2 regions of the Kribbella sp. CA-294648 genome follow, and region 2 is predicted to be linked to the other one. Evidence: riboswitches for the same ligand, from Rfam matches in the RefSeq annotation. Region 2 holds a riboswitch; the other holds the start of a gene.
What was found. Region 2 has a riboswitch for glycine ahead of ACQPYM_RS38860 (L-serine ammonia-lyase). Riboswitches for the same ligand answer to the same signal wherever they lie in the genome.
Positions count from the first base shown of each region.

Region 1: linked by a shared signal. The riboswitch ahead of gcvP (aminomethyl-transferring glycine dehydrogenase) and the one ahead of ACQPYM_RS38860 (L-serine ammonia-lyase) in region 2 are both predicted to bind glycine.

Region 1 covers NZ_CP191981.1:4,038,809-4,045,319, reverse strand. Annotated here, with positions in the region: gene ACQPYM_RS19250 (serine hydrolase domain-containing protein) at 1-1,267, opposite strand, end outside; gene gcvP (aminomethyl-transferring glycine dehydrogenase) at 1,264-4,134, opposite strand; glycine riboswitch at 4,206-4,304, opposite strand; gene ACQPYM_RS19240 (MerR family transcriptional regulator) at 4,326-4,943, opposite strand; gene ACQPYM_RS19235 (bifunctional nuclease family protein) at 5,170-5,661, opposite strand; gene ftsR (transcriptional regulator FtsR) at 5,731-6,465, opposite strand; gene ACQPYM_RS19225 (FHA domain-containing protein) at 6,452-6,511, opposite strand, start outside.
Region 2 covers NZ_CP191981.1:8,155,274-8,161,784, reverse strand. Annotated here, with positions in the region: gene ACQPYM_RS38870 (alpha/beta hydrolase) at 1-581, opposite strand, end outside; gene ACQPYM_RS38865 (DUF3817 domain-containing protein) at 679-1,026, shown strand; glycine riboswitch at 1,095-1,187, shown strand; gene ACQPYM_RS38860 (L-serine ammonia-lyase) at 1,266-2,639, shown strand; gene ACQPYM_RS38855 (alpha/beta fold hydrolase) at 2,601-3,293, opposite strand; gene ACQPYM_RS38850 (cell envelope integrity protein TolA) at 3,394-3,981, shown strand; gene ACQPYM_RS38845 (hypothetical protein) at 4,000-4,974, opposite strand; gene lysX (bifunctional lysylphosphatidylglycerol synthetase/lysine--tRNA ligase LysX) at 5,277-6,511, opposite strand, start outside.

The sequences.
Region 1 (6,511 bases), 4.1 Mb from region 2:
AAGTCGCCACATTCAGATGTGTGATGGCGTCGCCCTCGCGGACGACGCGAAGCTTCTCGCCGGCGAAGTAGCCGTCCCGGCCGCGATAGAGATCGGGACCGAGCGGCGAGAAGCGGCAGGACATCGCTCCGGACAGCTGCAGGATGCCGCCCGAGACGGACATCGTCAGCGGCGTGTTGCCCCAATACCAATGCCCCAGCAGTTCCCCGCCCTGAGCGAGCTCCGGCTCGGGCAGCCACTCGGCCGGCAGCGGCGGCTCGTACGTCGCGAGCGTGCGCATCAGGTCGAGCGGCACCGACGCGCACTTCCCGTACGTCGCATTGCCCAGCGTCACGGCACCGATCCGCCGGGCCCGGTCGACGAACAACCCGGCCAGGAAGCCAGGCATCGACCCCGTGTGTCCGACGAACAGGTGTGGGTCGTCGGCATGCAGCCGCAACCCCAACCCGTACGACGCGGTCAGCGCCTCGCGCGGATCCGATGCCGCCGGCGCGGCCATCTCGTCGACGGTGTCCCGGTTGAGGATCTCGTAGCCGGGATCGATCCAGAACGCGGCGTACTTCGCCAGGTCCTCGATCGTGCTCCACAACTGCCCGGCCGGCGCCATCGCCATCGAGTCGTACGCCGGCTCCGGCTCGAGCCGGCCACTGAACGGATGCACCGAGAACCCCTGCGCGGCGGGCGCCACCGGGAAGTACGTCGTACGGCGCATCTCCAGTGGGTCGAGGATTCTCGACGCCACCAGCTCCATCCAGGGGGCGCCGCGCAACCGGGCGGCGATCTCACCGAGCAACGCGTAGCCGAGGTTCGAGTAGTGGTGCCGCCGGTCGGGTTTGCCGGCCGCCTGCGACTCGTCCATCGCGGCGGTCAGCTCGTCGAAGGAGACGCCCGGATTGCGTTCCCACCAAGGGCCTTCGGGCTCGGCGTTCATCCCACCCGAGTGCGCCAGCAGTTGCCGAACACTCAGGTCACCGAACGCCACCCCCGGAAGATGCTTGCCCACGGCATCATTCAGGGTGAGCAAACCGTCGTCGCGGCACTGCATGATCAGTACCGCGGTCAGCGTCTTCGTGATCGACCCGATCCGGTACTGCACGTCCGGCCCGGGCGCCAGCCCTTGCCCGTCCGCGAACTGCCCGCGCGACCCCGTCCACACCAGTGCGCCATCCCGCAGTACACCGGCATTGATCGAGGGCAACCGCCACTCACTCTGGGCTGCCGCAACGTCGGCGTACAAGGCTGCGGCAGTGTCAGGGCGAAGCGTCACTCAAAGGCCTCCGGGGAAGGGCAGGAGCAGATCAGGTTGCGGTCGCCGTAGGCGCCGTCGATCCGGCGGACCGGCGGCCAGTACTTCGTGGTGCGGTCGACCGACTGCGGGAACGCGGCCTCTTCGCGGGTGTAGGCGTGCTCCCACTTGTCGTTGATCACCGACGACGCGGTGTGCGGCGCGTTCACCAGCGGGTTGTCGCCGGCCGGCCACTCCCCCGCCGCGACCCGGTCGACCTCGTGCCGGATCGCGATCATCGCGTCGCAGAACCGGTCCAGCTCGCCCAGATCCTCGGATTCGGTCGGCTCGACCATCAGCGTGCCCGCGACCGGGAACGACATCGTCGGCGCGTGGAAGCCGTAGTCGATCAGCCGCTTCGCGACGTCGTCGACGGTGATCCCGGTCTCCTTGGTCATCGGCCGCAGATCCAGGATGCACTCGTGCGCGACCAGGCCGTTCTCACCGGTGTAGAGCACCGGGAAGACGTCCTCGAGCCGCTTGGCCACGTAGTTCGCGGTCAGCACCGCGGCCTTCGTCGCCGAGGTCAGCCCTTCGGCGCCCATCATCCGGATGTAGGCCCAGGAGATCGCCAGCACGCCGGCCGACCCGAACGGCGCCGCGCTGATCGGACCGACGCCCGACTCGGGGCCGGCCTGGTCGAGCAGCGGGTGGTTCGGCAGGTACGGCGCCAGGTGCTCGGCAACCGCGACCGGACCGACACCCGGACCACCGCCGCCGTGCGGGATGCAGAACGTCTTGTGCAGGTTCAGGTGGCTCACGTCGCCGCCGAACTCACCGGGCTTGGCCAGCCCGAGCAGCGCGTTCAGGTTCGCGCCGTCGACGTACACCTGGCCGCCGTGGTCGTGGACGATCTGGCAGACCTCGGTCACGCTCTCCTCGTACACGCCGTGCGTGGACGGGTAGGTGATCATGATCGCCGCGAGCTTCTCGGCGTGCTCGTCGGCCTTGGCGCGCAGGTCGGCCAGGTCGATCGTGCCGTCGTCGTTGCCCTTGACAACAACCACCTTCATCCCGGCCATCACCGCGGAGGCCGCGTTGGTGCCGTGCGCGCTGGCGGGGATCAGGCAGACGTTGCGGTCTTCGTTGCCCTGGGCCCGGTGGTAGCCACGGATCGCCAGCAGACCCGCGAGCTCACCCTGCGAGCCCGCGTTCGGCTGGATCGAGACCTTCGCGTACCCGGTCACCTCGGCCAGCCAGCGCTCCAGCTGGCCGATCAGCTTCACGTACCCGGCGGCGTCCTCGATCGGCGCCAGCGGGTGCATGTCGGCGAACTCCGGCCAGGTGACCGCTTCCATCTCGGTGGTCGCGTTCAGCTTCATCGTGCAGGAGCCGAGCGGGATCATGCCGCGGTCGAGCGCGTAGTCGTAGTCCGACAGCTTGCGCAGGTAACGCAGCATCGCCGTCTCGGACCGGTGGGTGTTGAAGACGGGGTGCGTCAGGTACTCCGAGGTCCGGAGGACCGTCTCGGGCAGGCTGCCGCCGCCGAGGGTCGCGTCGTACGTGACTCCGAAGGCGCGGCAGACCCGGCCGAGCGCGGTGGCGTCGGTCTTCTCGTCGCAGGAGATGCCGACATGGTCCGCGTCGACGAGCCGCAGCCAGATGCCGTTCTGACGGGCGTTGTCCACGACGTCAGCCGCCCGGCCGGGCACGCGAGCCAGCACGGTGTCGAAGAACTGCTCGTGCACAACCTCGACGCCACCGGCCTTGAGCGATGCGGCGAGGCTGTCCGCGTTGCGGTGCACCCGGTCGGCAATCGCCTTCAGTCCGTCAGGACCGTGGTAGACGGCGTACATCGAGGCGACGACGGCCAGCAGCACCTGCGCAGTACAGATGTTGGAGGTCGCCTTCTCGCGACGGATGTGCTGCTCGCGCGTCTGCAAAGCCAGCCGGTACGCCGGTGCACCGTCCGCGTCAACCGAGACGCCGACCAGCCGGCCCGGCAGTGAGCGCTCGAGGCCGGAACGCACGGACATGAATCCCGCGTGCGGGCCACCGTAGAAGAGTGGGACACCGAAGCGCTGGGACGAGCCGATGACGATGTCGGCCCCGGCCTCACCCGGCGCTTCGAGCAGCGTCAGGGCGAGCAGGTCGGACGCGACGGCGACGAGGGTCTCCCGCTCGTGCGCCGCGGCGATCAGCGGCTTCAGGTCGCGGACGACACCGCCGGACCCGGGGTACTGGACCAGGAACCCGAAGAAGTCGCCCTCGGGCAGTCCGTCGGTCGTGTCGGCGGCGACGACCTCGATGCCGAGCGCCTCGGCCCGGGTCTCGACGACGGCGATGGTCTGCGCGAAGCAGTCGGCGTCGACCAGGAAGCGGTTGCTCTTGCTCTTGCGGTTGGAGCGGTGGGCCAGCGTCATCGCCTCAGCGGCGGCGGTGCCCTCGTCGAGCAGCGACGCGTTCGCGGTCGGCAGGCCGGTCAGGTCCGACACGACGGTCTGGAAGTTCAGCAGCGCCTCCAGCCGGCCCTGCGAGATCTCCGGCTGGTACGGCGTGTAGGCCGTGTACCAGGCCGGGTTCTCGACCAGGCGGCGGACGATCACCGACGGGGTGAACGTGCCGTAGTACCCCTGGCCGATCATCGAGGTGGCGACGGTGTTGCGCGCGGCGAGCTGGCGCAGCTCGGTCAGCGCGTCGACCTCGGAGGCCGGCTCGGGCAGCCGGAGCGGCTCGGTCGACCGGATCGACGCGGGCACGGCGGCATCCACCAGCGCGTCGACATCGGCGTACCCGAGGGCCTGTACCATCCGGGCGACCTCGTCCGGGCGCGGGCCGATGTGCCGGTCGGCGAACACCGCCGAGACCGGCGACTGGGGCGTTGGGGTGGAGGAATCTGACGCAGTCATTGAAGAGGCTCCGTTGCTGACAGTTGCCGGTGGCCTCCCCCTCTGTCACGCAGCGCACGCTTCAGAGTCGCCTAAGGCACTCGGTCCATGGGCCTGAGAGGTTCCGGGGAGGAATTGCCCCTTCGGCGCCCAGCCAAACAACGTTGCTGAGACTCTCCCGAGTGCTGTGTACGGCTGTGGTCGAGCGTACCTCAGCCGGTCATCCGGGCGCGGCGACGGGCAGCCAGCTCGTCGTTCGCGTGCGCCTGGTCGGTCTCGCCGTGCGCGTCGAGCCGCTCGGTCGGCAGCTCCGACAGCGAACCCTCGACCTCCCGCCAGACGCCACCGAGCGCGATCCCGAAGACCCCCTGGCCGCCGGCCAGCAGATCGATGACCTCGTCCGGCGAGGTGCACATGTAGACCGAGGCGCCGTCGCTCATCAGCGTGATCTGGGTCAGGTCATCGATGCCACGCTTGCTCAGGTGGGCGATGGCACTGCGGATCTGCTGCAGCGAGATGCCCGCGTCGAGCAGCCGCTTGATCACTTTGAGCAACAACACGTCGCGGAAACCGTAGAGCCGCTGGGTGCCGGAACCGGTGGCCGGACGCACGGACGGCGAAACCAGCCCGGTCCGGGCCCAGTAGTCCAGCTGGCGGTAGGTGATCCCCGCCGCGGCACACGCGGTCGGGCCGCGGAAACCGACGTCGTCGGGCATCGGCGACAGGTCGTCGTCGAACAGCAAACCCTGGACGCCGGCGCTGGCGGCCGCCTCGGCGTGTGCTTCGGACGTCGACTGCGCCGTCAGATCAGTGTCGCCGGTGCGTGTCACGCCTGAGCCTCCCTGGGTACCGACTGGAACGGATCACATCCGTGGAGTTACAACACCCCACAACTCCTTCAAGGTAAGCCGCCACCCAGGCCCGGTCAACGACAACCGCCCCGAGCCGGAGGCGTGTCGCGCCACCGACACGAATCGTTACCTGTCCGGCCTTGTACCACCCTGACTCAAACCGGCTGTCACGACCTCTCCGCCGGCAGCCGAGGGAGCCTGCTGGTCAGCTCTTGTCGAAGTCTTCCGGGGTGACCTGGTCGAGGAACTCGCGGAAGCGTTCGACCTCTTCCTCTTCGACCACCTCGTCGTCCTCGTTCTCGCTGTCCGGGACGGGGATGCCGGCCTCGGCCAGGATCTCCTCGGTGCAGAAGACCGGGGTCCCGGTGCGCAGGGCCAGCGCGATCGAGTCGGACGGGCGGGCGGAGATCTCGGTCTTGTCGTCGAAGACCAGGATCGCCTCGAACACGCCGTCGGTCAGGTTGACGATCCGGACCTGGCTCAGGGTGTGACCGAGCATCCGGATGGTCTCCGCGAACAGGTCGTGGGTCAGCGGCCGGGGTGGTTCCATCCCCTGCTGGGCGAAAGCGATCGCGCTCGCTTCGGCCGCACCGATCCAGATCGGCAGGTACCGCTCGCCGCCGACCTCCCGGAGCAGCACGATCGGCTGACTCGAGGGCATCTCAACCCGGACTCCGACCACGTCGACTTCGCGCACACGTCCAGCCTACTCTGCGCACCAGGCCGGGGCTGCCCCACCGCCGCCCGGCGGCGCGTAGTACCGGGGTCAGCGGGTGAGGCGGGAGCGGACCAGTGCCGCGTGCAACCGAACCGCCAGGGCGGCCAGTTCCAGCGTCTTGTCCTCGCGCCGCGGCTGGACCACCTGCTCGATCAGGCCCACCTCCCGATCGGCCGCCGCCCGGAACGGCCGCAGGTGGCGTGGCTCCACCCCGTACTGCGCGAACTCCGCGGCCGCCTTGGCGATCAGGATCGCGTCCCCGTCGTAATGGTTGCCGCGGGCCACCACGAGGTTGTGACTCTCCAGCTGTTCGAGCAGTTCGGCGGTGATGCCCGCCGCTTCGCGCAGCTCGTCCCGGGTCAGCTTCAGCTCGGTCCCGTACGTCGAGAAGTCCTCGGCATCCGGCAGACCAGCGGGCTGAGGCAACTGTTCCGGCGCCGCGGGCCGGCCACCGGCGGCAGGCGGCCGCAGTCCCCGGTCCATCGCGCTCAGGTGCTCCTTGATCACCTTCAGCGGCAGGTACTGATCACGCTGCGCCGTCAGCACATAGCGCAGCCGCTCGATGTCGGCCGCGCTGAACTTGCGGTACCCCGACGCCGTCCGGGCCGGGGTCACCAGCCCCTCCGCCTCGAGGAAGCGGATCTTGGAGATCGTCACGTCGGCGAACTCGGTCTGCAGGAGCCGCAGCACCTCACCGATGCTGTGGCTCCCGACGGCGTTCGCCCCGGCCCCGACCCCGTCGCGCCAGCCGGAGTCTCCGACCGCTGGGTCAGGCCTGACCACTGGCGTAGTAGACCAGGCGGTACTTGCCGATCTGCACCTCGTCGCC
Region 2 (6,511 bases):
GTCTGCAGCGTGTCGACGTGGTCGTACAAGGGGCCGGTGTGAGTCCGGCAGTCCTTCGCGAGTTTGCGGTTGTAGCGGATCGTCTCCGCGAACTCCGCCCGGCTGGTGATCAGCGGCGAGGGCTGCTTCATCAGCAGTGGGGCCGAGCAGACGATCGGGTTGCTGCGCGCGATCCCGCGCGGGTCGATGCTGACGATGTCGAACCGGTTCTGAATGGTGTCGCTGAAGCGATCCATCCCGGTCCGGATCCGGTCGACGCCGGAGTCGCCGGGACCGCCCGGACCGAAGAAGAGGGTGCCGACGCGAGCGGCGGGGTCCTTCGCAGTACGGCGGGCGATGGCCAGGCCGAACGTGGGTCCGTTCGGCCGGTTCCAGTCCACCGGCAGCTGCAGAGTGGCGCACTTCGAGCCCGCCACGAGCAGCGGGTCCTCCTTGGGTTTCACCTCGCAGTCGGTCCATTGCAGGACATCGGGTGCTGTGGCGGTTGCGGTGACGGTTGCACTGGCGGTTGCTGGCAGGGCGACCACACCGGCGAACACCAAGCCTGTGATCACACCCCAGGTGGGGGTTCTGAGCTTCATCCCCCGATCCTCGGCAACCGCCTTCCGAAACACATCGGGGGTGACCCTTGACCGAACCCCCGGCCCGCTTGGGGGACTTGTTAGGGTCACAGGCCTGATGACTGAGACGACGACTGACCCGACGGGCGCGACGACGCAAGCTTCGGCCGGATCGAAGCACGCAACCGTTTTCCGCGCCGTGGCGATCGCCGAGGCGATCTCCTGGACCGGCCTGCTGATCGGGATGCTGTTCAAGTACGTGCTGTCCGACAACGAGATCGGCGTGAAGATCTTCGGCCCGATCCACGGCGGGATCTTCATCGCCTACGTGATCACCGTCGTCGCCGTCCGCGGCCGGCTGCGGTGGAGCATCCCGGTCACGCTGGCGGCGCTCGCCGCGAGCATCCCGCCGCTGTTCACCTGGTTCTTCGAGATCTGGGCCAAGCGCACCGGCCGGTTGTCTTAAAGCCCGCGCCGGATTGACGCGCGCCGCCGGCGCGCCGTACCGTCGCGGCGAGCAAGAAAACAGCCGCATGAACCCGTGCGGGAGAGACCCGGGCTCGACCCGGGCGCCGTAGGAGCAACTCTCCCCAAGAATCTCTCAGGCACCTTCACCGTGCGGGCGAGGCACCTCTGGAAGGCAGACCTGCCTGACAGAGCGGGGAGGCATACCAATCGGTCAATGGCGACCAGGAGGCCTCCAGCATGGCGATCAGCGTGTTCGACCTGTTCAGTATCGGGATCGGTCCGTCGAGCTCCCACACCGTGGGACCGATGCGGGCCGCCCGGACGTTCGCTCTCGGCCTGGCCGAGGACGGACTGCTCGACCGTACGGCGGCCGTCGAGTCGCAACTGTTCGGTTCGCTCGGGGCGACCGGCCACGGGCACGGCAGCAACAAGGCGGTCATCCTCGGTCTGGAGGGTGAAGACCCCGAGACCGTCGACACCCGCTCGGTCGAGAGCCGGGTCGCCGCGATCCGCGCGGCCGGCGTGCTGCGGCTCGCCGGGCAGCGGGAGATCCCGTTCGACGAGAACAGCCAGCTCGTCATGCACCGCCGCAAGGCGTTGCCCTACCACCCGAACGGGATGACTTTCCTGGCCCGCATGGCCGACGGCGCCGTACTGCGGGAGCGCACCTACTACTCCGTCGGCGGCGGCTTCGTCGTGGACGAGAACGCGGCGGCCGGCGACCGGATCGTCGCGGACCGGACGCCGCTCAAGTACCCGTTCCTGTCCGGCAACGAGCTGCTCGATCGATGCCGCGAGTCGGGGCTGCCGATCAGCGAGGTGATGCTCGCCAACGAGCTGGCCTGGCGGACCGAGGCCGAGATCCGCGAGGGCCTGCTGCACATCTGGCAGGTGATGCAGGATTGCGTCGAGGAGGGCTGCGAGACCGAGGGGACGCTGCCGGGTGGGCTGAAGGTCCCGCGGCGCGCGCACGCGTTGCACCAGAAGCTGAGCAGCGACAAGTGGTCGGTCGATCCGCTGAAGGTGATGGACTGGGTCAACCTGTTCGCGCTCGCGGTCAACGAACAGAACGCGTCGGGTGGCCGGATCGTCACCGCGCCGACGAACGGTGCCGCCGGCATCATTCCCGCGGTGCTGCTGTACTACCGGCGATTCGTGCCGGGGGCAACAGAAGACGGAGTGGTCCGGTTCCTGCTCGCGGCTGCCGCGATCGGCGTTCTGTACAAGGAGAACGCGTCCATCTCCGGCGCCGAGGTCGGCTGCCAGGGCGAGGTCGGCTCGGCCTGCTCGATGGCCGCCGCCGGCCTGTGCGAAGTCCTGGGTGGGACGCCGGAGCAGGTCGAGAACGCGGCCGAGATCGCGATGGAGCACAACCTCGGGCTGACCTGCGACCCGGTCGGCGGACTGGTTCAGATCCCCTGTATCGAGCGCAACGCGATGGCGTCGATGAAGGCGATCAACGCGGCCCGGATGGCGATGCACGGCGACGGCGTACACGTCGTCTCGCTGGACAAGGTGATCAAGACGATGCGCGAGACCGGCGCGGACATGAAGATCAAGTACAAGGAGACGTCACGAGGCGGCCTGGCCGTGAACGTGATCGAGTGCTGACGGATCCTGTACGTGCGCGCTGTGGCCGAGGCCGGGCAGCGTGACGACCTGATCGTGCAGCGCGGCCAGCTCGGCGTCGGTGTTCATCGGGTCGAGCTCGCCCCGCGCCAGTACGACGTCCGCCTGGCTGGCCGCGATCAGCTCGGCCATCTTCGGCGCACCGACGCCGAAGGTGGCCGGATCCATCGCGATTCGCCAGCGTCCGCCGACCTCCAGCAGCCCGCTGTCCACGGCCTCACTCGCGGGATCGACCAGCCCTTGCAGCCCTGAGACTTTGAGATACCGCGCAGCCGCTTCGTCCCTGGTGTCGAACCACGCGATCGGCTTCTGTGCCAGAGCAGCCGCCTTGGCGAGCTCGTCGGCCGACCACGAGACCTTCACCCCGAGGGCGATCACCCGATCCACCTGTACGCCGTACCGGCCGCTGGCCAGCTCGAGCGCGATCACTCCACCCAACGAGTGTCCGACGACAACCAGCTCCCGGCGTACCGGCAGAAACTCGGCAACCGCAGCCGCCATCGACTCGAACGTGTACCGCGACAACGCCCCGGCCCGCCCATGCCCCGGCAGGTCCGGCGCCACCCGAGGCTGAGCCCACCCGTCCCAGACCCGCCCGGTCCCGCCGAGCCCGTGCAGCAACACCAGAGATGACATGGCGGTCAGGGTGCCAGAAATCGGTGGTGCTGGCGAGAAAGATGCGCCAAAGGGGTGTTTCAAACAGGTCATTGAACGGTACGGTTCGGGTCTTGTGAGGATGTCCCGCCGTGTTGCTGTCGCCTTCGTCGTGCCGGTGGGGGTGTATGCCGTTTTGCTGGTGGTCGCCTTGATGGGTGGGCCGCGGGCGCCGGTGATTCCGCTGCCGGGTGGTGGTGCTGGGGTGGAGGCAGCCAAGCCGGTGACTGGGCCGCCTCCGCCTGGAGCGGCGGGCGAGACGTTGCCGGCGATTCCTCAGCAGGTGACGCCGACGCCCTCGTCGCCGCCGCAGTCCACCGGGCCGCTGGACGAGAACGGCCAGCCGGGACAGCCTCCGGCGACGAGTGGACCGGGCGACGGGCGTCCGTCGGAGGCCACTCCGCTACCTTCCGAGCCGCCGACGCCGGAACCGACGCCGGGAGTAGCCGAGCGCCGCAACCCTTCGATGCCTCCGGCAACTAAAACCCCGCCCGCGCCGCCGGCCACCGAACCGACCGATCCGGGTCAGCCGCCCAGCACACCTGGTACGCCGAACCCGCCGCCGCCGACCGTCACGCCCACCGCGACGCCGAGTGGGCCGCCGGACCAGCCCAAGCCGCCCACCCTGGCAGACACCCTCCTGGTGCTCCTCGGCAAACTCCGCCGCTGAGCACCCTTTGAGGGAAGGTCAGTACGGGTCGACGCTGCTCGAGCTGGCGTTGCCGAGGACCGAGGGCTTCAGCTGGACTTCCCAGCCCTGGTTCTTGGTGAAGCCCTGGTCGAAGCGCTTGAAGGAGCAGTCGGAGCTGAACTGGCGGCGTTTCGGGTTCCAGTCCTTGCCGCTCTTCACGTACAGGTGGTACGCGCCGCCGATCCGGTAGACGGTCGCGGTCTTCTTCGCCTGGACGTACAACATGATGTGCGGCTTGCTCGGCGGCTTTCCGGGGCTGACGATCGAGACCGCGACGTCGGTGGCCGAGCCGTTCTTCACCCGGAGCGCACCGTTTCCGCCGGCGCCGCTGCGGATGATGACGTCGCCGTTGGCGGGCCGGGTGTCGGTCGGCTCGGGGCCGAGGTCCGGCAGGGTCCGGCCGAAGATCAGGCCGAGGGTCCGCAGCTGGGCGACAGCGGTGGACATCGTGGTGGTGAGCTGGCGCTGCAGCGACTGGGAGACGTACGCGAGTCCGCCGCAGCCGACGTCGCTGGTGTCACCGGCCGACAGGGCGGTCGCGGCGGTCTTCAAGCGCAGCTGCAGCACCCGGTTGGCGGCTACTGCGCGGGCCGGTGGCTTGATCGATCCCAGCGCGAGCGACTCCGCGTTCAGCGTCTGGGTCAGGTTCTCCATCGCGGCGCTCAGGCTGCTCTCGGTCTTCACCGTCGCCAGCGCGTTGATGTCACCCGCCAGTCGCTGGTCGAGCCGGATCAACGCCGTCTGGTACTGCGCCTGCGTCAGCGGCCCGGCCGGTGCCGACGGGGTTGTGGTGGTCGGCGCCGAGGTGGGCACCGAAGCCGGTTCCGAAGTCGGTGCGCTGGTGGGTGCGGTCGTCGGCGTACTGGTCGCCGGGTCCTCACCTGTCAACGTTTGCTTGTCGTCCGAACCGCCGCAGCCGGCCAGCAGCGCCAGCACGGCGACACCGGTCGTGATGGACAGAGCTCTGCGCATGAAATGCCCCCTTAGTGTCCCCTGAGCGAGATAGCTTGACGCTGGAGGCGCCCATGCACGCACCTCGCGGCACTTGACGAGCATCCACGATGCTGCGCATCGAGGACACTCCTCAAGCACCGCGATGCACGCACCTGGACCCCTCCATCGTTCAAGCTCTCTCGCTCAGGGGACACTGCCTAGAAATTCCCCTGGACAGCAAACCCTATGCGGCAAAGGGCTTTCCAGCACCCCCAATGACCGCATCGTGTCAGACGGGAAGCCGCCCCTCCCGGTTCCGTCCTGCTGACAACAAGCCGGTGTCAGTTGCGCGGAGCCGGTCGTACGAAGGGAAACGCCAAGGTGGCGCGGATGTTCTGCCCGGTCAGCATCATCATCACCCGGTCGACACCGATGCCGAGCCCACCCGTCGGGGGCATCGCGTACTCCAGCGCGCTGAGGAAGTCCTCGTCCAGCGACATCGCCTCGGGGTCGCCGGCCGCCGCCTTGAGCGACTGCTCGGTGAGCCGTCGCCGTTGCTCGACGGGATCGACCAGCTCCGAGTACGCCGTACCGATCTCCGCGCCGAAGGCGACCAGGTCCCAGCGCTCGGCCAGTCGCGGGTCGGTCCGGTGGGTCCGGGTCAGCGGTGACGTCTCGAGCGGGAAGTCGGTGTAGAAGGTCGGCAGGGTGGTGGCCGGCTCGACCAGTTCGTCGTACAGCTCGAGCACCAGTTCGCCCGCCGACAGGCCGAACCCGGCGTGGACGCCGTGCTTGGCGCACAGTTCGCGCAACGTCTCGATCGGGGTCCCGGAGTCGATCGGTACGCCGGCCGCGCGGCCGACCGCGTCGTGCACGGTGATCACCGGCCAGTCGCCCGAGATGTCGATCTCACCGTCCGGGCGCTGCACCACCGGCTTGCCGAAGACCGCGGTGGCGGCCTCGATCAGCAGTTCGCGGGTGAGTTCGCGCATCACCGTGTAGTCGGCGTACGGCTGGTAGGCCTCGACCGAGGTGAACTCCGGATTGTGCGTCGCGTCCGCGCCCTCGTTGCGGAAGTTGCGGTTCAGCTCGAAGACCTTGCCCAGCCCGCCGACGCTGAGCCGCTTGAGGAACAGCTCGGGCGCGATCCGCAGGAACAGGTCGGTGTCATAGGCGTTGATGTGGGTGACGAAGGGCCGCGCGTTCGCGCCACCGTGCACCGCCTGCAGCATCGGCGTCTCGACCTCGATGAAGCCCCGGGACTCGAACCCGTTCCGCAACGCCCGCACCGCGGTACTGCGATGGTGCATCATCTGCAGCGAGTCGGGGTTCATCACCAGGTCGAGATGCCGCTGACGGACCCGTGCCTCCGGATCGGTGAAACCCTTCCGCTTGTCCGGCAACGGGTGCAGGCACTTGGCCGCCATCAGCCACTCGGTCCCCGCGATCGACAGTTCGCCGCGACGGCTGGTGACCACCTCGCCGGTGACGCTGACGTGGTCGCCGATGTCGACCAGGCGCCGCCAGTTCTGCACGGCTTCGGCGCCACAGGTCTCGGTGGACAGCATCACCTGCA